DNA from 3 places in the Enterococcus sp. AZ128 genome. Region 2 is predicted to be linked to each of the others. Evidence: riboswitches for the same ligand, from Rfam matches in the RefSeq annotation. Region 2 holds a riboswitch; each other region holds the start of a gene.
What was found. A riboswitch is a leader RNA that binds a small molecule or an ion and turns the genes downstream of it on or off. The one in region 2 is predicted to bind magnesium.
Positions count from the first base shown of each region.

Region 1: another riboswitch for magnesium. It lies ahead of IGI38_RS17225 (ABC transporter permease subunit); the one in region 2 lies ahead of IGI38_RS06865 (MgtC/SapB family protein).
Region 3: another riboswitch for magnesium. It lies ahead of IGI38_RS17235 (LCP family protein); the one in region 2 lies ahead of IGI38_RS06865 (MgtC/SapB family protein).

Region 1 is NZ_JBIORZ010000002.1:1,127,361-1,135,670, forward strand. It holds gene IGI38_RS17205 (sensor histidine kinase) at 1-899, shown strand, start outside; gene IGI38_RS17210 (ABC transporter ATP-binding protein) at 982-1,668, shown strand; gene IGI38_RS17215 (ABC transporter permease) at 1,665-4,235, shown strand; gene IGI38_RS17220 (ABC transporter ATP-binding protein) at 4,370-5,149, opposite strand; gene IGI38_RS17225 (ABC transporter permease subunit) at 5,239-6,876, opposite strand; M-box (ykoK) riboswitch at 7,058-7,227, opposite strand; gene IGI38_RS17230 (LysR family transcriptional regulator) at 7,532-8,310, shown strand, end outside.
Region 2 is NZ_JBIORZ010000001.1:1,402,189-1,410,498, reverse strand. It holds gene IGI38_RS06895 (ATP-binding protein) at 1-665, shown strand, start outside; gene IGI38_RS06890 (CD3337/EF1877 family mobilome membrane protein) at 670-2,793, shown strand; gene IGI38_RS06885 (bifunctional lytic transglycosylase/C40 family peptidase) at 2,790-3,794, shown strand; gene IGI38_RS06880 (conjugal transfer protein) at 3,813-4,724, shown strand; gene IGI38_RS06875 (hypothetical protein) at 5,149-5,385, shown strand; gene IGI38_RS06870 (hypothetical protein) at 5,399-5,521, shown strand; M-box (ykoK) riboswitch at 5,604-5,773, shown strand; gene IGI38_RS06865 (MgtC/SapB family protein) at 5,911-6,594, shown strand; gene IGI38_RS06860 (GNAT family N-acetyltransferase) at 6,599-7,063, shown strand; gene mgtA (magnesium-translocating P-type ATPase) at 7,181-8,310, shown strand, end outside.
Region 3 is NZ_JBIORZ010000002.1:1,135,849-1,144,158, reverse strand. It holds gene IGI38_RS17275 (glycosyltransferase family 1 protein) at 1-243, opposite strand, end outside; gene IGI38_RS17270 (hypothetical protein) at 682-951, shown strand; gene IGI38_RS17265 (DNA/RNA non-specific endonuclease) at 989-1,909, shown strand; gene IGI38_RS17260 (LPXTG cell wall anchor domain-containing protein) at 2,030-3,076, shown strand; gene fsa (fructose-6-phosphate aldolase) at 3,121-3,768, opposite strand; gene IGI38_RS17250 (YxeA family protein) at 4,010-4,381, shown strand; gene IGI38_RS17245 (universal stress protein) at 4,442-4,867, opposite strand; gene IGI38_RS17240 (Nramp family divalent metal transporter) at 4,857-6,455, opposite strand; M-box (ykoK) riboswitch at 6,879-7,047, shown strand; gene IGI38_RS17235 (LCP family protein) at 7,129-8,253, shown strand.

The sequences.
Region 1 (8,310 bases), on a different contig from region 2:
GTACTGGCGTGCTTGTCTTGGGATCAGCACTTATTTTTGGTGTACTCTTTTTGTTATTTACGCAGTCACGATATAAACAGATTGCTGAAATGGCGAATCAAATTGATCTGGTCTTGCACAATGAGGATCATTTATTTATCGAAGAACTGGATGAAGGAGAGTTGTCGATTCTACAAAGCGAGATTGCTAAAATGACGTTGCGGATTCGCGAACAAAATAGGAATCTGAAGAAGGAAAAGGAACATTTGGCGGATTCGTTAGCAGATATTGCCCACCAACTGCGTACGCCACTGACTTCGATCAATCTTCTGTTGTCTTTAACTGCCGAAAGTACGGATGAAAAAGAGCGAAAAATGAATTTGCGTGAGATCGAAGCTTTGCTTTTACGAATGGATAGCTTAATTACAGCTTTGTTGAAATTGTCACGTTTGGATGCGGATGTTGTAGAATTTCAAAATGAATCGATTCCTCTCGCTGAAATGGTCGATGATTCTTTGCGCCCTTTTTTGGCGACGTTGGATTTGCATGAAATCCAGATTGAGAACAATGTCTCATCGGCTATTACGATCCAAGGCGACGTTGTTTGGCTGTCAGAGGCCATTCAAAATATTTTGAAAAACTGCATCGAAAGTATTGGTGAACAGGGCGAAATCGTTATTAACGGAAATGACAATCCTTTATTTACGGAGATCACGATTCAAGACAATGGTAAAGGATTTGAAACAGCGGATCTGCATCATTTATTTGACCGTTTTTTTCGTGGAGAGAGCGGCAGTAAAACCGGTTTTGGTATTGGCATGTCTCTCAGTCAGTCGATCATTAAGCGTCAGGGTGGAACGATCGTCGCGAAAAATCATCCAGCTGGCGGCGCGCTGTTTATCATTCGTTTTCCAAAGTGACGGATCTCTCACTTAGAAGTCACCGAGTTGAAAGGTGAAGCTTCTATTATATAGGTGAACCATGAGAAAGGGGGCTCATATAATGGAGCTGTTACGAATCGAACACCTCAGCAAAGTATATGGAAAAGGAGAAAATAAGGTCGTTGCGCTGAACGATGTGTCCTTGACGATTGAAAAAGGCGAATTTACGGCGATTATCGGTGCGTCTGGATCGGGAAAATCAACACTGCTGCATATGATTGGCGGAGTCGATATTCCTACTAGCGGAAAAGTATTTTTAGATGGTCAGGATGTGTATGCCCAGAACAATGAGAAACTTGCGATTTTTCGCCGACGTCAAGTTGGGTTGATCTATCAGTTTCATAACCTGATTCCTACATTGAATGTCGTGGAAAATATTACCTTACCGGTTTTGATGGATAAACGAAGGGTCAATCAGGAACGACTTAATGAATTATTGGCGCTCTTAGGGTTGGGCCAACGAAAGGATCATTTGCCGAATCAACTATCTGGCGGACAACAACAACGGGTTTCCGTTGGGCGGGCCTTGATGAATGCTCCTGCAGTTTTATTGGCAGATGAACCAACGGGAAGTTTAGACAGTAAAAATGGCCATGAAATTATCAATCTGTTAAAACTAAGCAATCGAAAATATGGGCAAACATTGATCGTCGTGACCCATGACGAGGAGATCGCGCTGCAAGCGGATCGAATCATTGGTATTTCTGATGGTTGTGTGACGCGTGATGAGAGGATGTTGCGCTCATGAACATCTTCAATAAAGTCACATTGCAAAATATGAGGAAAAACCGCACGCGCACAGTTGTAACGATCATTGGTGTGCTCTTGTCGAGTGCGATGATCACCGCCGTCGCTACGTTTGCTATCTCGCTTCAACAGTATATGGTGGCAGGTGCTGCGCAAAAGTATGGGGATTGGCATGTGGAAACTCTGGATACAACTGCCAAATTTGCCAAGAAACAGGAACAGAATAAGGCTGTCTTAAAGGCGACAACGTTTGAGGATATCGGTTATGGAAAACTTGAAGGCGGGAAAAATCCCAATAAACCGTATCTATTTGTCGCAGGTTTTAATCAACGAACCTTCGAAACCTTACCGATAAAAATGATTTCCGGCAGATTACCGAAAAATAGTCAGGAAGTAGTCATTCCTGCTCACATCGCGGCTAATGGCGGAGTGAAATATGCTGTCGGCGAGACACTGTCATTAGCTGTTGGTGAACGCTTGAAAGGAAACAATCGTCTTAACCAGCACATCGCGTATGATGGAACGAAGAAAAATCAAGAAAAGCTAACAGTCACCAGTGAAAAAAAGTATAAAATCGTTGGTATCTGTGAACGGCTGGGATTTGAAGAACAGAGTGCTCCGGGGTATACGTTGATTACTATTGCGGATAAAGCTGAGAAGTCAAAAAATCTCAGTGTTTTTGTTACGCTTAAAAATCCGCGAAAAGCGAGTGCTTATGCCAAAAGCGCGATAAAAAATCAGGAATATCGGCTTAATGATGAAGTCCTGCGGTTTACAGGAGCTTCAAATGATAAAATGTTCAATTTATTATTGTATTCAATTGGTACAATCTTGGTGGCATTGATCATGCTGGGCTCGATTTTTCTGATCTACAATTCGTTTACGATTTCCCTAAATGAACGGACTCGTCAATTCGGTATTCTTTCATCCGTGGGTGCGACACCAAAACAGCTGCGAAATTCTGTTTTATTTGAAGGTCTTTGTATCGGAGCAATCGGAATTCCTCTTGGGGTGATTTTTGGACTTGGCAGTATAAAGATCGTTATCGGACTTGTGGCTAAAAACTTTCGTAACGTTTTATACGCGAATGTTCCATTAGTCCTGTCCGTATCAACTCCGGTAATATTAACGGCAGCCTTGATTAGTTTGATCACGATTTTGATTTCTGCTTACCTACCTGCAAGAAAAGCGGCGAATACGCCAGTTATGGAAAGCATTCGCCAATCCAATGAAGTAAAGATTTCTGCAAAGGAGATTAAAACGACCAAATTTTCAGAACGTATCTATGGTTTGGAAGGTCTGTTGGCGCTGAAAAATTTTAAGCGCAACAGGAAACGTTATCGAACGATCATTTTATCGTTGGCGTTTAGTGTCGTTCTTTTCGTTTCGGCGCAAGCATTTGGGGACAGCTTGCAGCGGTCGGCTAAACAGATGGTGGTGGACTCGGATTACGACATTGTATTTTCTAGCTCGGAAATGCAAGAAAGCGAGCTTTTTCGTCTGTATGAGAAATTTCAAAAGGTAGAGGGGATTACCAACAGTTCGTATCAAGCGATGCTGCAATATACCAGCCAAGTGGAAAACAGAACCTTTTCCTCGCGGTATCTTGCTTTGAAAAATAGTGAACCAGCTCAAAAGACAAATTTGAAGTTAGATATCCAATTCATCGAGGACACAGAGTATTTGAAATTTATCCAAAGCCTGGATTTGCCGGTTAAAGAGTATACTGGGGAAAATGGGAAAATACTTGCTGTCGCAAAAGAGCGAATCGAAAAATCGGAAGGGAAAAATGAATTGATCGATCTCTTTGCGAAAGATACGATGAACCTAGTTATGATTCCAAAAATCTCAGGGCACGCCTCTTCAAATCAGCAGCTAAGGATTCCAGTCAAATTCGTTGATACATTTCCGCTGGATACCTTACCTCGCCAAGTTATAGAAAATCAATCCTATGTTTTTATGCTCGTCGCACCTTATCAAATGAAGGCAAAATTTGCACCAGTTGGGATCGATCAAGATCTAGGGTTAACGTTTCTATCGAAAAATGCTGGGCGTTCGACAGCAGAAATAAAGAAAATTATTCAAAAGGAGGGCGTTACGGTTCCCTATGAACTGTACAACGTCCATGAGATATTTGATCAAAATCGGAATACGATCTTCGTAGTGAATATCTTCAGTTATGTATTTGTGGCGATGATCTCTTTGATCGCGATTGCGAATGTCTTTAATACAATCTCTACCAATATCAAACTTCGACGGCGGGAGCTTGCGATGCTGCGCTCCGTTGGGATGACAAATAGAGATTTTAATAAAATGATGGTCTTTGAATGCATCTTTTATGGTTCGCGTTCGCTGCTGATAGGTATCCCAACAGCCGGGCTCATTTCGTGGTTGATCTACGTAGGAATGATAAAGGGCGGTGCGGAGATCGCCTATCATTTTCCTTGGGTCAGTCTCTTGATCAGTGTGCTGGGTGTATTTTTGATCGTATCGATCACCATGCTTTATGCAGTGGGAAAGATCAAGAAAGAAAATATCATTGAAGCCTTGCGCGATGATTTGGCCTGATTTAACGTAAGTGAGCTGTGACAAAAGTCTTGTCACAGCTCATTTTTACGATTAACTGGTGCTCCAGAGGTAGCTTCTACGGAAATAAGCCGAAATTTCTTGAATCTGACTATTTCTGTCACAGCCTCTTCATTTTATGAACGCATTCGTTGAATCATTTCTTTCGTAATTCGATCGACGATATTAATAATTGTTTTAGGTGAGCGTTCATTTCTTGGAATATCGATTTGATAAATTTTTGCTACACGCCCAGGGTTGGAATCCATTAAGACGACACGATCGGAGAGTTGAACGGCTTGTTGGACATCATGAGTGATCATGACGATTGATTTGGTTGCAATTTGATTGTTCAACCAGATTTCTAGTAAATCATTGGATAATTGGCTAGCTGTAATGATGTCTAGCGCTGAGAAGGGTTCATCTAATAGCAATAAACTGGGTTCAATCGCTAAGGCCCGAGCAAAGCCAACACGTTGTTTCATTCCGCCGGAGAGTTCTCTAGGGTAAGCTTTCTCAAAACCTGTTAAGCCGATCATTTCGATTAGATTGCTTACTCTTTTTTTTATTTGTTCACGAGAAAGTTCTGCACGATTTTCCAGACCAAAGCTGATATTTTTCTCCACAGTCAGCCAAGGAAAGAGGGCGAAATGTTGGAATACCATACTGATGTTGGCATCTGGTTCAGTGATTGTTTTATTTTCAAAAGTGATTTCTCCCTTGGTTGGTTGAAGGAGTCCGGCGATACTTCTTAACAGCGTTGATTTTCCTGTTCCAGATTGACCGATAATGCTTAAAAATTCATTGGTTTTTACTGTTAGGTCAATGTTTTCAAGTACCTTCAAATGCTCCCTATGACCTTCAATCTCAAACTCCTTACATACGGCTTTTACGTTTAATAATTCTGTATTTTCCATTTTATCTTTTTGTATAATCGAAGAATTCGATCACACTTCTCCTTTCGATTGTATGCTAATAATTGATAAACAATAAAATGCTGGGAATGTTAATAATGAAATTTTTCCTTTGCAGCTCTGTATAAGGGCTGCCAAATAAATGCAATGCATAGTCCTACCATGAAGCACATGGCTAGTGTTCCTAAAGCAGATTTGTCTTTTATACCGTCGTTCGCTGAAATATATTGTCCTAGTCCTGTGACATTGATTGATCGCTTGCCCCATTGAATACTTTCAGCAGCAATATCAGCATTCCAAGCGGCGCCGGCAGCATTGATAATCGCAGTAATTAGATAAGGCAGGATAGAGGGAATCAGATATTTGATCCACCAGTGCCATTTAGAAAGTTTGAACAGCTTCGTTACGTCCCGAATGTCGTCTGGAATTGCTAAGTAACCAGCGATTACATTAAAGAAGTAATACCATTGACAGCCAACCATAATCAGCGGCAGAATCCACCATTGCAGCTGGTTAAATCCCATACCGATAATAAGAACGATAAAGGGCGTATAAACATTCGAGGGAATCGATCCCAAAATTTGGCCGATAGGCTGAACAAAATTTAGACGGCGATTATCACTAGCTACCCAAATCGCTAACGGTGTAAAGATAACTCCAGCGATAATCATCGCTAGTGTGACCCGCAAGGTGGTATAGAGAGTTAATCTAGGAATCATGCTGAAATCTTGATGAGGCAAGAAATGATAGAGCTTGATCGAACAATTGATTACGATAAGCGCCAAACTGACATACCATAAGGTTTTGAAAAAATTGCGTAGCTTTGCGACCAGCCGATACAGACGATCCAATTTGAAGAAGTACCAAATTTTAGGTAAATCGTAGAGCCAAAAGCTGCTGAACCTCGCAAAAGCTTTTGAAAATTGCTTGGTCAATGTTGCGTTTTTCAACAGGTGATAAACGATCGATTTAGGCGGCGTCGTACTTTCAACGTCTGTCTCATATTTGAAGTAATATGTTGCCCGAACCAAGGGCTGAAATACCAAAAAATTCAGGATCACTACATTCAGCAATAAGGCTAGAACTGCCCATAGACAAGCCTTGAAATCAGCACGTTCCAACGCAATTTGAATATACGAACCGATTCCTGGTAAAAAAAGCGTTGTATCTTTGGGAAGAGCGACAGATGCCTGTTCACTAGCAACCAAAGCAAACCAAGCCGCTGTTTGAGAAATAATCACGTTCCAAAGCAATCCCGGAATGGCATAAACAAATTCAAGTCGCCAAAATTTTCCCCAGGGATTGTATTTGAATTGCTCTGTGACATTAGACAAATCAGAAGGAATAACCTCCATGATTTGATACAGGGTCAACATGATGTTCCACGCCTGACCAGTGAAAACCGCAAAGACGGCGACACATTCAGCACCCAGCACATTTTCTGGAAATAACCCCAACAGCCAGGCAGTCGTAAACGTTAAGAACCCTAATAATGGTACGGATTCAAGAAAATTGACCAATGGCAGGATGATCCTTCTAGCGGTCTTGTACTTTACCGCCAGAAGGCCGAAAACAAAGGAGAACAGGAAGGACCAAAGCATCCCGACAATCATTCGAAACATCGTTCGAATGGAAAAATAGCCAAGATTTGCGACAGATAAAAAGTCATTCTGCTTGTTTGCTGTCGCTAAGAACTCCTCCGAGGGTAAGGTGTGAAGCGGGCGATTCATTTTTATCAGAGAAAAGATAAGAATGAATGCAAAAAGGGCCAAAATGAACAGGAAGGTGATATTTCCGACGATTTTTGTGATCCGTTCATTTTGCTTAGATGATACGTTTAAAACTTTCAATGTAAAAAACCTCCTAAATAATCATATTAAGGAGGTCGCCGAATAAATGAACAAGTCTATAAGGAAATCACGTTAATTGAGCTTTGGCTTTCTGAGACGTAAGAAAGGGATCTTCTAGTTATCTTGGGAAAGCCTTAATTCGACAATCCCTGCTTTACTCGTTACTGTCTCTCGACATTTCCGAGCGATAACCTGTGTTCTTCAGAGTAACCTCACCTAATATGATTATATTTTATTGTGCAAACTCATCATACTCGTGAAAAGTGATAAATCAATTGTCACTCAGGCCGGCAATGAATAGATGAAAGGGAAGCAGCCTTATTAATAAAGCTTTTTAGCAGCTTTTCGCTCTTTTTAGAAATGCTTTCCAGATTATTAAGATGCGTAATCGTTCCTCCTGATTTAGCGATAGGAATCCAATAATAGTTAACCTCCGTTGAAGAATGATTGTTATTTAATGTTTTTACTTGCCTAAAAGACAGTCACAGGAGCAAGATTAGGTTAACCTAAAATTTGCAGCAGGGATGTGAAAAAAATGTCGATTGAGAAATTAGAGTATTTCTACATTATCGCTAAATACAACAGCCTCTCAAAAGCTTCGCAGGAGTTGTATATCGGAATCTCCTCTTTGAGCTCGGCTCTTAAAAGTCTTGAGACTGAGCTTGGCTATGATCTATTTACACGTCATGGGAAGAAGTTAGTTTTGAGTGAAGAAGGCGAAAAAATTCTGCCTTTTGTAAAACGAATCATAGAGGAGGCCAAAAAGATTCAATTCCCTCTTTATCAAATGATTGATCGTCCGTCCTTTAAAGTAGGGATCAGCGATTCTGTTTTGATATTTGAAGCAGGGGAGTGTGCGTGCAGCAATGACAGCTATACGATCAACTATGTCAATGCCGCCCCTTTAGAATTGTTGAATCAGCTGAAGCAAAAGGAAGTCGATTTAGTAATAACCAGCAGTGTGGTTGATGACCCGCAATTTGAACGGACCTCTCTGATTCGCTCAAAAATATTGCTCGCCGCTAATGAATCTTTAGCAGAGAATGAACTGAGGCAGGCAGCCGCTGAGGATCTGGAAAAAATTCCTTTTATTGTTTTGACTGATCACCTCGGTCATCAGCAATTGACGCGAAGAACGGCTGATTATTTTAACATTGACCCTGAATATCTTTATTGCCATGATAGTCTAGGAATTCATAAATGGTTGAATGAGAAAAAAGCGGTGTTTGTGATTCATGCCATTGAAAAGGAATTGTTGTCTAGTGAATCGATTGTTTTTCTAGCGTTGCCCAGTGCATTAAGTTTGGACTATTA
Region 2 (8,310 bases):
GCTCACCAGTTGCGGAAAATATCGCCGATCATATCGAGTCTTTTACCGATTATGATTTTGCCCATTTGCTTTTCTCAGACGGTTCAATTACTCAATCGATTAGTTTAGATAAGCAGTTAAATATCATTCAAGTGGCGGATTTAGTTTTACCAGATGCGGAAACGACTTTTGAAGAATATACCACCATGGAATTGCTGAGTGTTTCGATGCTAATCGTCATTTCGACTTTTGCCTTGGACTTTATCCATAGTAATCGAGAAATTTTCAAGATAGTGGACTTGGATGAGGCGTGGAGTTTTCTTCAAGTAGCTCAAGGAAAAACGTTATCGAATAAATTAGTGCGTGCTGGTCGGGCCATGAATGCCGGGGTTTATTTCGTCACGCAAAACAGTGATGATTTGTTGGATGAACGTTTGAAGAACAATATCGGATTGAAGTTTGCTTTTCGAAGTACCGATATTCATGAAATTAAGAAGACTTTGGAATTCTTTGGGTTAGATCAAGAAGATGAAAGCAATCAAAAACGCCTACGAGATTTAGAAAACGGCCAATGTTTAATGCAAGATTTGTATGGTCGAGTAGGTGTGGTTCAAGTTCATCCAGTCTTCGAAGAACTCTTCCATGCTTTTGATACCCGTCCACCTGTTCAAGAGAGAATGGAGTGAGGAGATGAAAAAGAAACTTTTTCGGATTGTGGGAATCGTTTTTATTAGCATCATCACTCTGACAGTTCTATTGAGTTTAGTCGGTACGGTAGCTGAGGCGACTGGATTAGTTGATGATACAGTTGAAGTGGGAAATCTTTATTCCCATTATTCACTTGGTAACTATCAGTTGGATTTCTTTGTGGATAGTTCATGGGATTGGCTACCTTGGAACTGGGGCGATGGCTTAGGGAAGAGCGTGATGTATGGTCTTTATGCCATTACTAATTTCATTTGGACAGTTAGTTTGTATTTATCGAATGCCACGGGTTATGTGGTTCAAGAAGCTTACAAGTTAGATTTCATTTCGGATACAGCTGAAAGTATTGGAAAGAATATCCAAACCTTAGCCGGCATTACCGAAAATGGACTACAGACCTCAGGCTTTTACTTTGGGTTTCTACTATTGATGATTTTAGCTCTAGGAATTTATGTGGCGTATACCGGATTATTAAAACGAGAAACCACCAAAGCAGTTCGAGCTGTCATTAATTTTGTGATGATTTTTCTACTTTCGGGTTCTTTCATTACGTATGCGCCCACCTATATCACAAAAATCAATGACTTTAGCTCAGATGTTAGTGAAGCTGCCCTTAGTCTTGGAACAGAGATCGTTGTACCCAATTCAGAAAGCCAAGGAAAAGATAGTGTCGATTTAATTCGGGATAGCTTGTTTTCCATTCAAGTCCAACAACCTTGGTTACTCTTGCAATTTGATGATTCCAATATAGAAGAAGTTGGCGAAGATCGTGTTAACAAAATCCTGTCTGTAAGTCCAGATGAAAACAAAGGCAAAGATCGGGAAGAAGCGGTCAAAGCGGAGATTGAAGACAATGACAATGCGAATTTAAGTATTACCAAGACCATGAACCGATTAGGGACCGTGGTCTTTTTGGTGTTATTCAATATTGGGATTTCCTTCTTTGTTTTCCTCCTGACAGGGATTATGTTGTTTTCGCAAATTCTCTTCATTATCTTTGCGATGTTTCTTCCTATCAGTTTCTTATTGTCCATGTTGCCGACTTATGAGAGTTTGGGGAAAAAGGCGATTATTCGCTTATTCAATACGATTATGATGCGAGCAGGAGTTACCTTAGTCATTACGACTGCATTTAGTATCTCAACGATGTTTTTCAATATCTCAGCCACTTATCCTTTCTTCATGGTAGCTTTTCTACAAATTGTGACTTTCGCCGGTATCTATTTCAAATTGGGTGACATTATGAGTATGTTCAACCTCCAGAGTAATGACAGTCAGTCAATGGGCAGACGGGTTATGCGAAAACCGCAAATGTTGATGAACCGTAAATTGCGGCAACTTAATCGAAATGTGGGCCGGACTTTGGCTTTTGGTGGTGGTGCAGCAGTCGGAAATAAGTTGGCAAAGGAACAATCAAAATCCAAATTTAGGCCATCAGGTTCTTCTCTACGAAAGGATTCACGATTACCTAACGATCACGAGGTACCATCTGACTTGAATAAAGAAAAGCCAATCTCAAATAATAAGAAGCAATCCCGAATGAATTTGGCCGGAAGAAAAATCGGCAAGGTTTTGGATACCCAAGCTTTGATGAAAGATAAGGCAAAACAAGTAAAAGATCAAGTACGGAATACGCCAACGAATTTGAAATACAACCTCCATAAAGGGATCGAAAAAACGAAAAAAACACCAGAAGAATTCAAGCGCGGACTTGTCCAAGAAAAAGCAAATCGAGCGGAGTTGCGAGAAAAACAACGACAACGTAGAGATGAAAAAATGGCTGAAAAGCGCAAAGTATTGAATGAAGCAGGAAATCGTCATGGGAAAAGAAGGACAAATGTTCCAATAAAAACAGATCTCCAACCTCAAAAAGATAGGAAGACGAAAAAAGAAGCCCCAAAGCGGATTGTGAGAGCAAATCCGAATCCCGAAATCAAAAGAAAACTAACTAGTCAAGAAATCATTTCAAAAGGGAAAAGCCAATCATCAAGTAAAAAAAATTCTTTCCAACAAGTGAAACAGAGGTCCACTCTGCCAAAGCGGACCAATCAAAAAGTACAAAAAAGACTGAATCATCGTCCAAAATCAAGGTTAGGTGAGAAAAAATGAACTTGAAGAAATTGGGTATCATTTCGTTAACTTTCCTGACCATCACCTTTATGGGCATCTTGATGTGTGTGGGTTTGTTGTTTGGTGAAGACAGTGAAGGGAGTGGTAGTTCTGAAACTTCTCCTGGAGGTAGTAGTGTCTCAGAAGAAGTCTTAAAGCACCGCTCAATGGTGGAAAAGTATGCCAAAGAATCAGGCATTACAGAGTATGTCCCGATTCTTTTGGCGATTATTCAAGTGGAATCTGGGGGCACAATGGAAGATGTCATGCAAAGTTCTGAGTCAGCCGGTTTACCACCGAATTCATTAAGTATTGAGGCATCCATTAAACAAGGGTGTCTCTATTTTGCGTCCTTGGTTAAGCGTTCCAAAGAATTAGGTTGTGATCAAGCTAGTATTATTCAGGCCTATAACTATGGTGGCGGGTATTTAGACTATGTCGCGAAAAACGAGAAGAAGCATAGTTTTACTTTAGCTGAATCATTTTCAAAGGAAAAATCAGGCGGTCAAAAAGTTGATTATCCCAATCCAATCGCAATTAAGGAAAATGGGGGTTGGCGCTATAACTATGGCAATATGTTTTATTGCTTATTAGTGAAGCAGTACCTAACCACGAGACAGTTTGATGATAAAACAGTCCAAGGGATTTTTGACGAGGCTTTTAAGTATGAAGGAACGGCCTATGTATTTGGTGGTTCAAGCCCCACAACGGGATTTGATTGTAGTGGCTTGACCCAATGGTGTTATGCCAAAGTTGGTTTGAAACTTCCTCGGGTGGCCCAGGATCAATATGATGCCATGACTCATATTGATCTAAAAGATGCCAAACCGGGTGATTTGATTTTCTTTCATTCGACTTATGATGCCGGTACTTATGTGACCCATGTGGGAATTTACGCAGGTGAGAATCGCATGTTTCATGCAGGAGATCCAGTGGGATGGACGAATCTAACGGAAAACTATTGGCAGCAGCATCTTATCGGTGCTGGACGGTACAAATAAGAGAGAAGAGGAAAAATAATGAAGATAAAAATTGAACGGAATCAAAAGGAAAAGAGCCCAAAAAGGAAAAAAGAACGAGTCGTATCCGTGGGTAAGCATCGAAAAATGGTGCTTGCCCTTTGGCTTTTATTGTCTTGTAGCCTTGCTTTTGGCGTTTATAAAAATTTCACCGCCATTGATCAACATACAACTCATGAAAAAGTGGTTATAAAAGAGAAGGTAGTGAATACTTCTGGCGTTGAAAGTTTTACAGAGGATTTTGCGAAAGAATATTTTTCATGGAAAAATAACAAAGAAGCAATTGAAAAGAGAATGAGTAATCTCGAACAGTACCTTACAGAAAATGGTCTCGCTTTAAGCCAAGATATGGTTCGAGCAGATATTCCCACGAGTTCCGAAGTTCAATCTGTAAAAATTCTAGATGTTGAAAAACTCTCGGAAGAATTTGTCGTCTCGTTTTTAGTGGAGCAAAAGATTATGGAGGGAAAAAAGGCACAACCGATTTCTTCTGCATATCGAGTGATAGTCTTTGAAGATGAAAAAGGAAATCATATTGTAACGAACCTGCCTACCATGATTGCAAAACCAGAAAAGGCACAATATGAAGAAAAACAAGTAGAAAGCGATTCAGAAATTGATGCCAAAGCAACGGAGGAAATCACTGAGTTTTTGGAAACATTTTTTAAATTATATCCATCAGCTTCTGAAAAAGAATTGGAGTATTATGTTGAAAATAATGTGATTCAACCGATTAATACAAATCTTCAATTTGTAGAAATAACTAATCCTATTTATTTTGAAACAAAGAATTCGGTTCGAGTAAAAGTCATAGTGAAATATCTCGATGATGTTGAAAAGGTGACTCATGATTTTCAATATAACTTATTGTTATCTAAAGGAGAAAACTGGAAGATTACCAATTGCGAATAACGTTCTAAGATGAGTTCAAAAAGTATATAGGTAACCAATTATTGTAAACTTGTACAATATGTCGTAGTTGAGACATAATAAAGAAGTAGTGGTACTAACTATTTCGATAAAGTCCTTGAAAAATGAAAACGACAATATTTTAAAAAATTTATCAATTTTATGATGAAGGAGTCGAAACCAATAAACGTGTTGTGGCTGTCCTTATGCGTGGAATGAATTTATGCGCAAAAGGATTTCATCGACGCAAATCTTTTTATGGTAGAGTAAAAGCAATTGAAGAAATAGTAAAAGAAAATTTATTGAATCGACAATTTGAACAGAGCCAAATCGATGCTGTTTGGGTGACAGATATTACTTACATTCCTTGTAATCACTGTCGTCTCTATTTGTCCACCATATAGCAACTCGTAATCCACGTTGCTATATGGTGGATTCAAACATGAAAAAAGAAATTGTCATCCATCCATTACAAATTTATAAAGGAGAATTGCCTACGGTAATTTATTCCGGTAGAGGTAGCCAATACCGGTCTCTTGGCTATCAAGAGCTGTTGACCGACCACCACATCACACATTCAATGAGCCAACCTGGGACTCATATTAACGATGCCGGTAATCGAATGATCAATCAAACGAGAATTAATCGAACCCAACAAGCATAAAAGTAAAATAGAGATGAAGGTGTTGATTCAAGATTATTTAGAGGACTACTATCCAAATAAAAGAATCCATACAAAATTTATGATGACTCCTCGACAATTTGAGGCGAAGAAAATAAGTAATCTAACCGACTGTTAACTAAACTGTTGTAGGTCCCTACAAGTCTAAAACTATTTGTTGACAGAGCTAATTCATTTTGTTACTATTTCCATGAAAATAAAATATGATTTGTTAGGTGAGGCTCCTATGCAAACATAGGCTACTGCCCAAAAATGTCGAGAGACGCCAATGGGTAGAACAGGGATTGTCGAATACAAGGCTTTTCTTAAGGTAGCTAAGATGTTTGTCTTTACGTTGTATAGTGCCAAAACTCAACGATTAGATCGACGTCTTATTTTGTCATGTGATTTGATGATTTTAGAACGGTTTTTCGCGGAGTTTTTGTGCGAAAAACCGTTTTTTTATTTAACATATTCATTTTTATTTTTAATAATCTAGAGAGGAAGTGATGCTATGGATTTTTAATTATGTTGTTTATGAGTGTATTGGCAGGTGGATTGATTGGAATTGAACGTCAATGGCGAAAAAAACTAGCTGGAGTACGTACGATGGTTTTAGTTTCACTGGGGGCAACAATTTTTGTTTCTTTGTCTTCGACATTTACGACAGATACTAGCCCAACAAGAATAGCAGCACAAGTAGTTAGTGGGATAGGTTTTTTGGCAGGGGGAATCATTTTACGGGATGGTTTTAGCGTTACAGGTTTAAATACTGCTGCGACACTTTGGTGTACAGCTGCAGTAGGAGTAATGATTGGTGCGGGATCGATTAAAGAAGGTTTCTTGGCAGCAATTGTGATCACTTTTGTTAACATTGTGATACGTTTTATTTCTCATCGATTTGATCAAATTGCGGAAGTATATCGACCTGATACTATAGATAACGTGCAAAATTCCTTTTTGATCATTACAGGTAAAAATTCGTCCGAAGTTTCGCTAAGAACAGAAACTATCGCTCAATTAGATCGGTATTATTTATCATTCTGTCATTTTGTATGTCAAGACCTTGCCGGAGATATGGTTCAACTACAAGTTGAGCTTGAACCCGCTTCAAATATGGATCTGGCAATGAAGGAAATCATTGCTCATTTATCGAGAAACAAAGAGGTACTTGAAGTTTATCAGCTAATAAAGGAGGAAGAAACGTGGTAAAACAGTGTTTACTATAGTTAGATGGGATAGTCGAACTTATCGGGAAGCGATTATTCTGCGAAACGAGTTATTGAGAGCTAGCGCGGGGCAACCCTATTTGACAGCCTCGCCTATTAGTGAGATAAACGACATTCACTTGGTAATCAAGCGGGATGGCGTGACAGTAGGTACTTTACTAATGCATCCCTGTTCTTCAAACTGCATTCAAATAAAGCAAGTGGCTATTCATCCAGATTATCAAGGAAGAAGTCTGGGGAAAAAATTGATTGTGTATGCTGAGCAGGTAGCTAGAAATTTTAACTTTTCCATCATTTTTTTAACTGGAAGAAAGCAAGCTTGGGGATTTTATGAAAAAATGGGGTATTGTGATTTAATGGATGATTATTATGAAAATGGGTTGACATTAAAGGTATTTAAAAAAGAATTAGTATACTTTTCGAAAAAAAAGGAGATGAAAACAAATGGATGACAGTAGTTCGAGGCAGTTGGGTTTGCAGAAAAAGATTGAACTAAAAACAAATCAATTATTATTGTCTATTTGTTTTTAGTTCCTGAACTCTCCAAACCCTAGCAAGGAGGAAGTTTTATGAAGACGCTAGGAAATATCATTCTATACCTAATGATTGGGATAGGATTATGGCGAATTTTTTTTGGAGAGAAGGAAAGAAGAGTGGAAACTAGAAAAAATGGAAATCATGAAGTAAATTATGGTTTAATAGCACGAAAAACAATTGAAAATCTTTTTGATACATTTCAAACATCAAAAAAAGGACTGTCTGAGGGGCAAGCAATCAGAGCAAGAAATGAATATGGGGATAATAAGATTTCATATGGAAAGAAAACACCCTTTTTCATTGAAATGGTAAAAGCCTATATCACTCCCTTTACGTTAGTTCTGATTGGATTGGGGATTACTTCTTTTATTACAGATGTTGTTATTGTAGCACCGGAAGATCGGGATTTTTTTGGTAGTAGTATTATTTTCGCAATGGTTTTGATTAGCGGAACAATGACTTTAATTCAATCTGTACGATCAAATCAAGCGGCGGAAAAACTAAAATCGCTTGTAAAAGTAACTGCAACCGTAAAACGGAAGAACAAGTATGATGAAATTCCTATGGAAGAAATTGTCTGTGGAGATATTGTAAAATTATCGGCTGGGGATATGATTCCGGCTGATATCCGACTCATTACGACTAAGGATTTGTTTATTTCACAATCCGCACTAACAGGAGAAAGTTACCCAGTAGAAAAAAGATCAGATATCATTGTTACACAACATAATTCAGAAACTAGTTACGAGAATATGGTGTATATGGGTAGTAATGTTATTAGCGGAAGTGCCGAAGGTGTGGTAATTGGAACTGGCAATCGTACTCTATTTGGAAATGTTGCGGGATCATTATCAAGTAAGCCGATTCAAACAAGTTTCGAAACGGGCATTCGAAAAACTTCTTTTCTCTTTATCAAGTTTATGGCTTTGATGGCTCCAACAGTTATAGTCATCAACGGATTTACTAAAGGGGATTGGATGGAAGCTTTTCTATTTGGTTTATCTGTAGCGGTTGGTTTAACGCCTGAAATGTTGCCTATGATTGTAACAACCAATTTGGTTAAAGGAGCGACAGCTATGGCGAAGAAAGGAACGGTTATAAAAAATCTCAATTCGATTCAAAATTTCGGTGCTATTGATGTGTTGTGTACCGACAAAACAGG
Region 3 (8,310 bases), on a different contig from region 2:
CAAGGGACAAAGTTTACGCAGCACATCTGACGGCTCCGCAAAAAGGAAGATTTCCTTCACCAATTCACTGCAGAAATCAGAAAAATCACTGATGCATAACGAGTGCCGGATCAGCACTGCCACAATATATTGGATAACAGAATCCGCATCTGAGGAATCTGCGTATACCTTCGATATTCGACGTTCAAGATTTTCTTTTCCCATAGTAAATAGAGTGATTTGTGACACTGGTTTTGTTGGCATAAGTGTTCTCTCCTTTTAATTTATGAATTCTTATCTTCCTTCGATTATTACCTTCGCTTCTTTATTATATAACAATGACAGCGTTTCAAATTGGTCAAGCTTTTTAATTTTTTTAAAGGATTTGAATTCTTTTTATAGGCTTCTATCAATAATAAGATACGCAAAAAAAGTCTCTTAGATCTCAGCAAAGAGTTCTAAGAGACTTTTCATGTCATTTTTAAACAATATACTTTTCTTCTTTAAAATTGATTTCCTAAAAGCGACGTCTTTCAACGAAAGGTATCACTTTTGAAATGAACTGTTCTAGTTAAACTTCAAGCCAATAAATGATTCTTTTAATTTTTTCCTGTTTTTAATATAAGCGATTTCGTTATCAGAGCATTAATTGCTTAAAAATGCTAAAATTGGATTATAGATTTTATTAAAGGATGTGATTTTTTGGAAGAATATCGCGGCTTATTAGAAAAAACGATTTTACTGCAAGAAAAGCCGATCATGATGTCTTTATTGATTATGAGCGATGGGGAGAATAAAACCGAAGTCTTGATCAAAGACCGTTATCTCTCTGGTTACGTTTTTCGCTTGCCGGAAAACAAATATATGATCCATATTGAAGGTCGTCGCAATAAGCGCAACCAGTTAGTTGCGAAACATTTTGAGATCATGAATCCTGATGAATACATCAAGATCATCGGTGCGCCAGAATAACCCGGCCTGAGATACCAATAGAATAGGAGCAAATCCCTTGTCAAAGAAAACTAAGCTAGTTGCTGCGATCGTGATTGCGGCAGCTAGTTTCGCTGTGTACAGCGTAAAAGATCATTTTCAAGAATCAACGAAATCTACACCTGCTGCATCGCAATCTCAAGTCGTCTCTGCTCAGCAGGACTTAGCTGAACTTGAGTACGAAGGCACCCAAACAATCGAGATTAATCAAAATAATCCGACGTTTTCCAAAGAGACACTCTCCACCACAAAGGGGCCTTGGGAAAATTATGGCGATCTAGATCATCTAAATCGTGCAACCAGTGCCGAAGCTTTATTAAACAAAAAATTGATGCCCACTGAAAAACGTGGAGAAATCTCCAGTGTTACTCCCACCGGCTGGCATAGCAAAAAAATTAATGGCCAATATTTATATAATCGCTCCCATCTGATCGGTTATCAATTAAGCGGAGAAAACGCCAACTGGAAAAATTTGATCACTGGTACTCGACAATTAAACAGTCCCGAAATGCTGCGTTTTGAGATGGATGTCAAATACTACTTAGAAAAAAGCCCTAAGAATTATGTTCGCTATTCCGTCGTTCCGGTTTTTCGTAACGATGAATTGTTAGCTCGGGGTGTTCATATGATGGCTCAATCGATCGGCAGTGATGACATTCATTTCAACGTATACATCTTCAATGTGCAAAATGGTGTAACCTTGAATTATGCAGATGGGACTAGCACGATTGGAACTAGCAAGCAGGATACTACTGCTTCTTCGACGGCTTCGCCAAATGAAGAATATGTCGACAGTAACGGTAAAGGATTGATCAAAGGCTCAAAAAGCGGTATCTATCACCTGCCTGGCAGTAAATATTATGATAAAACCACCAATCCAAAAGCTTGGTTCAAAACAATCAATGAAGCAAAAAAAGCTGGATATCGACCAGCAAAATAATTTCTTAGCGTAAAAATCAACGATCAGATGAATAAATATAAAAAAATTTCAACTTTCTCTTTACAGATATATTTCTTATGTTACACTAGTGTTACAGAAAGATTAAGGAGTGATTTTTTGATGAAAAAGATTTTATTAACATGCGCGCTATTATTTTTATTTCCCCTGAGTGCGAACGCTGAGACTGAGACTGTAAATACCTCGGAAGATTCTACAGCAGCAACAGAACAAACGACAGAGACAACTTCAGACAACCAAAGTGATAGTAGTACGACAGATGAATCCAGCACCACTGCAACAACTGAAGATTCAACTGCATCCACTACCTCTTCAAGTGAACTAGAAAATGTTGAAGTAAAAGATATTGAGAAAGCCAAAGAAAAAACCATCAAGAAGGTTGAAAAAGAAACTGGTGTTAAGCAAACAAGTGAAGAGGTCACAACTGATAATGATCCTGAACAAATACGCAAAACCTTGAAAGAAAGCGATCTAAGTTCAATCATGTCGCAAAAAGAGATAGATAGTTATACGGATCAACAATTATTAAACGCCATGAAATTAACAAATCGAATGGGCAGTGATATTTGGGGCCTTGATGTTGGTGGTTATGCAAGAATTTTACAAGCCTTGTATAAAGACAAAAGTCTTTCTTGGGACAAAATTGAAAATATCTTAAATTTTGATCCCAACAGATATGGCAATGCGATTGAAATGATCGACGATGTCGATAGCTTGCAAGCCTATTTAAATGCTCTATATCCTAGTGATAGTTCATTTATGGCGGTTCGCAATATGAGCCGTGAAGAATTGATTAATGTATTAAAATACATTTCTCCGATCCAAGAAGAAATAATCGGAACGGGCAATTCGTTCTTCCCTGGAATCATCGCTTGGATCAGCCGCTATGCTGAAGACGATGATATTCGTAACGGTGTAACACCAAGTACGACAACCAGTGAATCTGTTTCTGGCTCTACTTCAGAACAAGCCGTATCTTCTACTAATAGCGCCGAAAACAAAGCCGCTGCCAAAGAGGATACGAATGACAAAATTTTGGGTATTTTACCAAAAACCGGTGAAGAAAGAAGAACTTGGTTAACCGTCGCTGGGGTTATCATCTTAGCACTTATCGCGTTTGTCATGATTCGTCGAAACCGTAAAAAATAAAAAAATCAGTGGGCATACGTGATGGTGTGCCCACTGATTTTTTATTATTTTGCTTGAAATGCTTGCCAATCCGCTTCAAATTGAGCGATGCCGCTGGTAGTCAATGGATGGCTCCACAATTTTGGAAACAGATTGCCCGGGATCGTAGCAATATCTGATCCTGCTAAAGCCGCCTCTTCCACATGTCCTAAATGACGAACACTAGCTGCGATGATTTCCGTATCAAAATCGTAACTATCAAAAATTTCTCGTAGATCACTCACGAGTTGAATACCATCCGAAGCAATATCATCTAAACGACCTAAGAACGGACTGACGTATGTCGCCCCAGCTTTAGCGGCCATCAACCCCTGTGCCGCTGAAAAAATCAATGTCACATTGGTTTTGATCCCCTCTTTTGAAATCGTATGAACCGCCTGCAGTCCGGCTTCTGTCATAGGAATCTTGACTACGATATTCTCTGCCCATTGATTGATTTCTCTCGCCTCGCGAATCATTCCTTCACTATCTAAAGAAGTGACCTCCGCACTTACTGGTCCGGAAACCAGCCCGCAGATTTCCTTGATAATCGATTCGAAATCTTTGCCTTCCTTTGCGATGATCGTTGGATTTGTTGTTACACCATCTACCAAGCCCAATAGATTGATTCGCTTGATCTCCTCAATATTCGCCGTATCTAGAAAAAATTTCATATTTTCCTCCTATACTAGGTTGTTCCCGCTGCAACACTCTCAGTTGAATTGACTCGACATCCCAATTTTTAAAAGCGCTTTCTTTCCTATATAGAGTATACTCACTACCAATGATTACTTCAACATCCCGAACCTCATTGTGACAGTTTTGTTAGACCCAGATAGGTCCCTCGCCCGATTTTCGGTGTCGATTTTCTTGATAAGCTGAATCTATAAATGTGAAAGGACGGTCATTTGACTAATGATTAAAAAAATACTTGGAGTAATTATTGGCGTCTTTATTTTATTATTTGGAGCCATGCTCTATTCAAAAAATTCATCCAGTGAGGTGGCGGGTATTCTAGATCAGCTCAACCCTCTTGTTCCAAAAAGTGAACTCTATGTAAAAACAACGGAACCACAATCTGTTAATGAACACGGTACAGCAAGTTATCAGCAAACTGCTGCTAATAAAGATGGGAAAACTCGTAAAATTCAGTTCATCGGTATCTCCCAACTAAAAACGAATCGCTACTTAAAATTAACTGGCAAGGGAACACATGTCGAGTCTTATGAGGAAGTCCGGCGCGATCAGGTGCCTGAGAAAGCCCTAAATGAAATTGATCCGCGATAAATGAAAAATGGAAAGGTTCATTTGTCTTTAGCAACAAGTGAACCTTTCCTACTTTTCTTATTATCTAATGATGATAGTCGAAATTTTAGCATACCTGGCCATATAAGCGGCCTGACTCCCAAAAAAATCTCTTATTCTGCTTGTAGATCTCGCTCCAATTACCAGCAGATCTGGCTGATTTAAAGGAATAAACTTATTCACGATCAGCTCTCCCGGATTCCCTTCATTTACTATCGTAGTTACATGAACCACACCATGTTCAAGGGCTTCCTTTTTATATTTTTCACACCGTTCTTTTAGTTCATTCATTTCCTTTTCCCAATAGCTTCTGTCCAAAGACTGATAGACATTAATATTCTTTTCTTCTAATACGGAGACAATAATCAATTCAGCCATTTCGTGACGTGCCTCTTGAATCGCATAACGAAATGCTTTCAAAGCATCTGGACTCTCATCCACGCCGACCATTATTTTTTTAAAATTCATCTTTATTCTTCCCTTCAGCTCTAGTCGCTTTCAGTTGTTGGGCGTATCTTTTATCCCCTTTATACAGCTCAACAATGGTCCAAATCAACACTACGATAACTAAAATAATGATTACGAATGCAATATTATCCGCTAAATGAAGCTGATTCTTTGTCGGATTGTCCCCAAAAAAACCTTCGATTTGATTTGGCAGGCCCTTCATATTCAGGAAAATCAAGCCGATTACTGAGACCCATCCTAATAGCTTTATCAGCCATGAATTTTTGAACCGCTCCCCCATCTCGATCCGACTATCTGTAAACATCAGCAACGGAAGCATCGAAAATGGCAAGGCAAAGGCCAGAAAGACTTGAGAGTTATTCATTAGATTATTTATCGCGATATGTTCCTGTACCTCGCTTTTCCCACTAGTCAAAAAGACACAAATCAAAACAGGGATCACAGACAGCAGCCGAGTAACTAATCGCCGCAGCCAGATCGGAACTCTCATATGAACAAATCCCTCCATGATAATCTGTCCGGTGAGTGTGCCGGTAATGGTAGAATTTTGTCCCGAAGCCAGCAGTGCAACAGCAAAAAGAATCGATAAAATACCTGAACTAGCTACGTGAGCCAAAATTGAATTATTCATTACAGACGGATCGGACAGTGCTTTAAACAACCCGAAAAAAGATGGATCTGCTACACTGCCGGTCCTGAAAACTGCAACACCCATAATCAACAGTAATGAATTGACAAAAAAAGCCATTGTCAATTGAATATTAGAGTCCCATTTGGAAAAACGCAATGTACGTGCAATATCCTCTTGATCCTCATGATTGATTTTTCGACTTTGAACAATCGAAGAATGCAGATAAAGGTTGTGCGGCATAACTGTCGCCCCGATAATTCCCAACGCTCCTGTCAAGGGTATTTGTCCAGCGACCGAATGAGTGGTAGAAAATGCTTCTGAGCTAGGAATTAATCCCTGAAAAACAGCGTGCCATTCCGGTTTTGACAGAGCGACTTGATAGGCGAAAATGATAAAAATGACGACAATCAACGCTACAACGATCGCTTCGATCTTTCTAAATCCGATTTTAGTCAATAATAACAGCAGTAAGACATCAAAAACGGTAATGAATACGGCAAGGAACAACGGGATATGAAATAATAAGTACAGTGCGATAGCCCCTCCGATAACTTCTGCGATATCTGTCGCCATGATTGCCAACTCAGTCAAAATCCAAAGGACGATGCCCAATGATTTACTGGTTCTGGCTCGAATCGCCTGTGCCAAGTCCATTTGAGATACAATGCCTAATTTTGCGGACATGTATTGCAGCAGCATCGCAATCAGACTAGAAATGAGAATAATCGACATCAAAAGGTATTGAAAATTTTGTCCTCCAGTAATCGATGTCGACCAGTTTCCAGGGTCCATATAGCCCACAGCGACTAAAGCGCCTGGCCCAGAATAGGCAAATAATGTTTTCAAAAATCCCATATCTTTCGGAACTTCAATCGTGCCATTGATTTCCTCAAGCGACGGCCCATTTGCATATTCCACTAAATGATGCTTCTTGTGCGCCGTGTTTTTATTATTCATCTGTGAATCATTCAAGTAAATACCCTCTTTCAAAATTTATATACAGATTTTTAGGCATACCTAAAATATCGCAAGCTCCATTTTTATGCAATGGCCTGATGTAGATGTACAGAACCTGAAATAATTCGTTGATGAGTATAAACTGTTATGTGAAGCGTATATGTTCTCAAGCGATGCTTCTCAACAGATCCTAGCTTCACCTCAATTTCTAGATAGGGTAATTTCGTTATTTAAACATTGGAAATATTAATGTTATCGTTTTTTTATAAGGTAGGAATTCGCCTTTTCGATTTTATCGTAAAGCCTTTTCCCTAATTTAACAATGCTTATTCTATCTATTCTTTTTTAAATATATTATTAAGAAAAACTATCCGACTGTTTTTATTATCTGGTTCTCGTTATTATATACTCAGCTGACAGCTAGTATAACCTTGTTAGGTGAGGCTTCTATACAAACACAAGCTATTGCGCAGAAACATCGAAAGATGCCAATGTGTAAAACAGGAATTGTCGAATTAAGGCTTTTCTAAAGATAGCTAAGATTGTTCTTTACGTTGTATAGTGCCAAAACTCAGACGATGAGAGGACATTAAAGGATCGCCTTCTTGTTGTGCATAAGAAGGCGATCCTTTTTGTTGATAAAAATTTAGTAACAATGAGAGGAAGTCTTACCATGAAACGATCGCAAAAAATTATTCTGCTTAGTCTCGCCGCGATATTAATGTGCACCATCTCCGTCTCCGCCTATTTCCTATTAGTCAACCAACACTTAAGAAAAACCTTGGACAATGGCTACCATCCGATCAAAAACGAATATCAAACGACAAAAGGACGTGATACGGAATCCTTCTTAGTCATGGGACTCGACAATACTATCGAAAGAAAACTAGGAACAACTAGAACCGATGCGATGATGGTCATTACCGTCAACAACAAAACTAAAAAACTCACCTTTTGCAGCCTACCGCGAGACAGCTTTGTTCCGATCGCTGCCAAAAGCTATCATGGCAATCAACGAATCGAAGCGGCCTACACCTTTAATGGACCAACCGCTTCTGTTAATACGGTGGAAAAATTATTGAAGATCCCGATAGACCATTACTGTGTATTTAATTTTCTGTCCTTCATTAAGTTCATTGACGCAATTGACGGAATCGACATCAATGTCCAACATTCCTTTGACGGCGTTACAAAAGATGGGCCCGGATCAATCCATTTCGATGAAGGAAAACAGCATGTTGACGGTACAAAAGCACTTTCCTACGCTCGTGAACGCCATAGTGATAACGATATAATGAGGGGCTTTCGTCAACAGGAGATCATTCAATCCGTCGGCAAAAAATTAAAATCAAAGACGGCTGTTAAAAATTTGACAGGAATCATTGATTCTTTTGATAATAATATTCAAACCGATATCACAACAGACCAGCTGATAGATCTAATAAAAAACGGGTTGACTTATAACAGCTATGGGAAACAACAGCTCACCTTTGATTGGCGAACCTTCAGTAATCAAGGACGCAGTATGGTGGAACTTTATCCAGATAGCATTCAATATGTCAGTCATGAACTGCGGGTGAGCCTCGGAATTGATAAAAAGGACGACCGGGACAAGAAAACATTTGCCTTTCATACAAACGGGCAATATCTCTATCAAAGTGATTACTCCGTACAGGATCAAGAATCAGAAGACAACGAATCCACTTCCTTAAACGGCAATAGCTATATAGGAACACCCGGTAATACAGATACCGGCACCCCACCTACCGTAAAAACTAAAAACGGGTTTGTTTCTTAAATTACGCAACAGCTGATCGATAATGCAGCAATTCCAAGTCCTAATCCAGACAAAAAA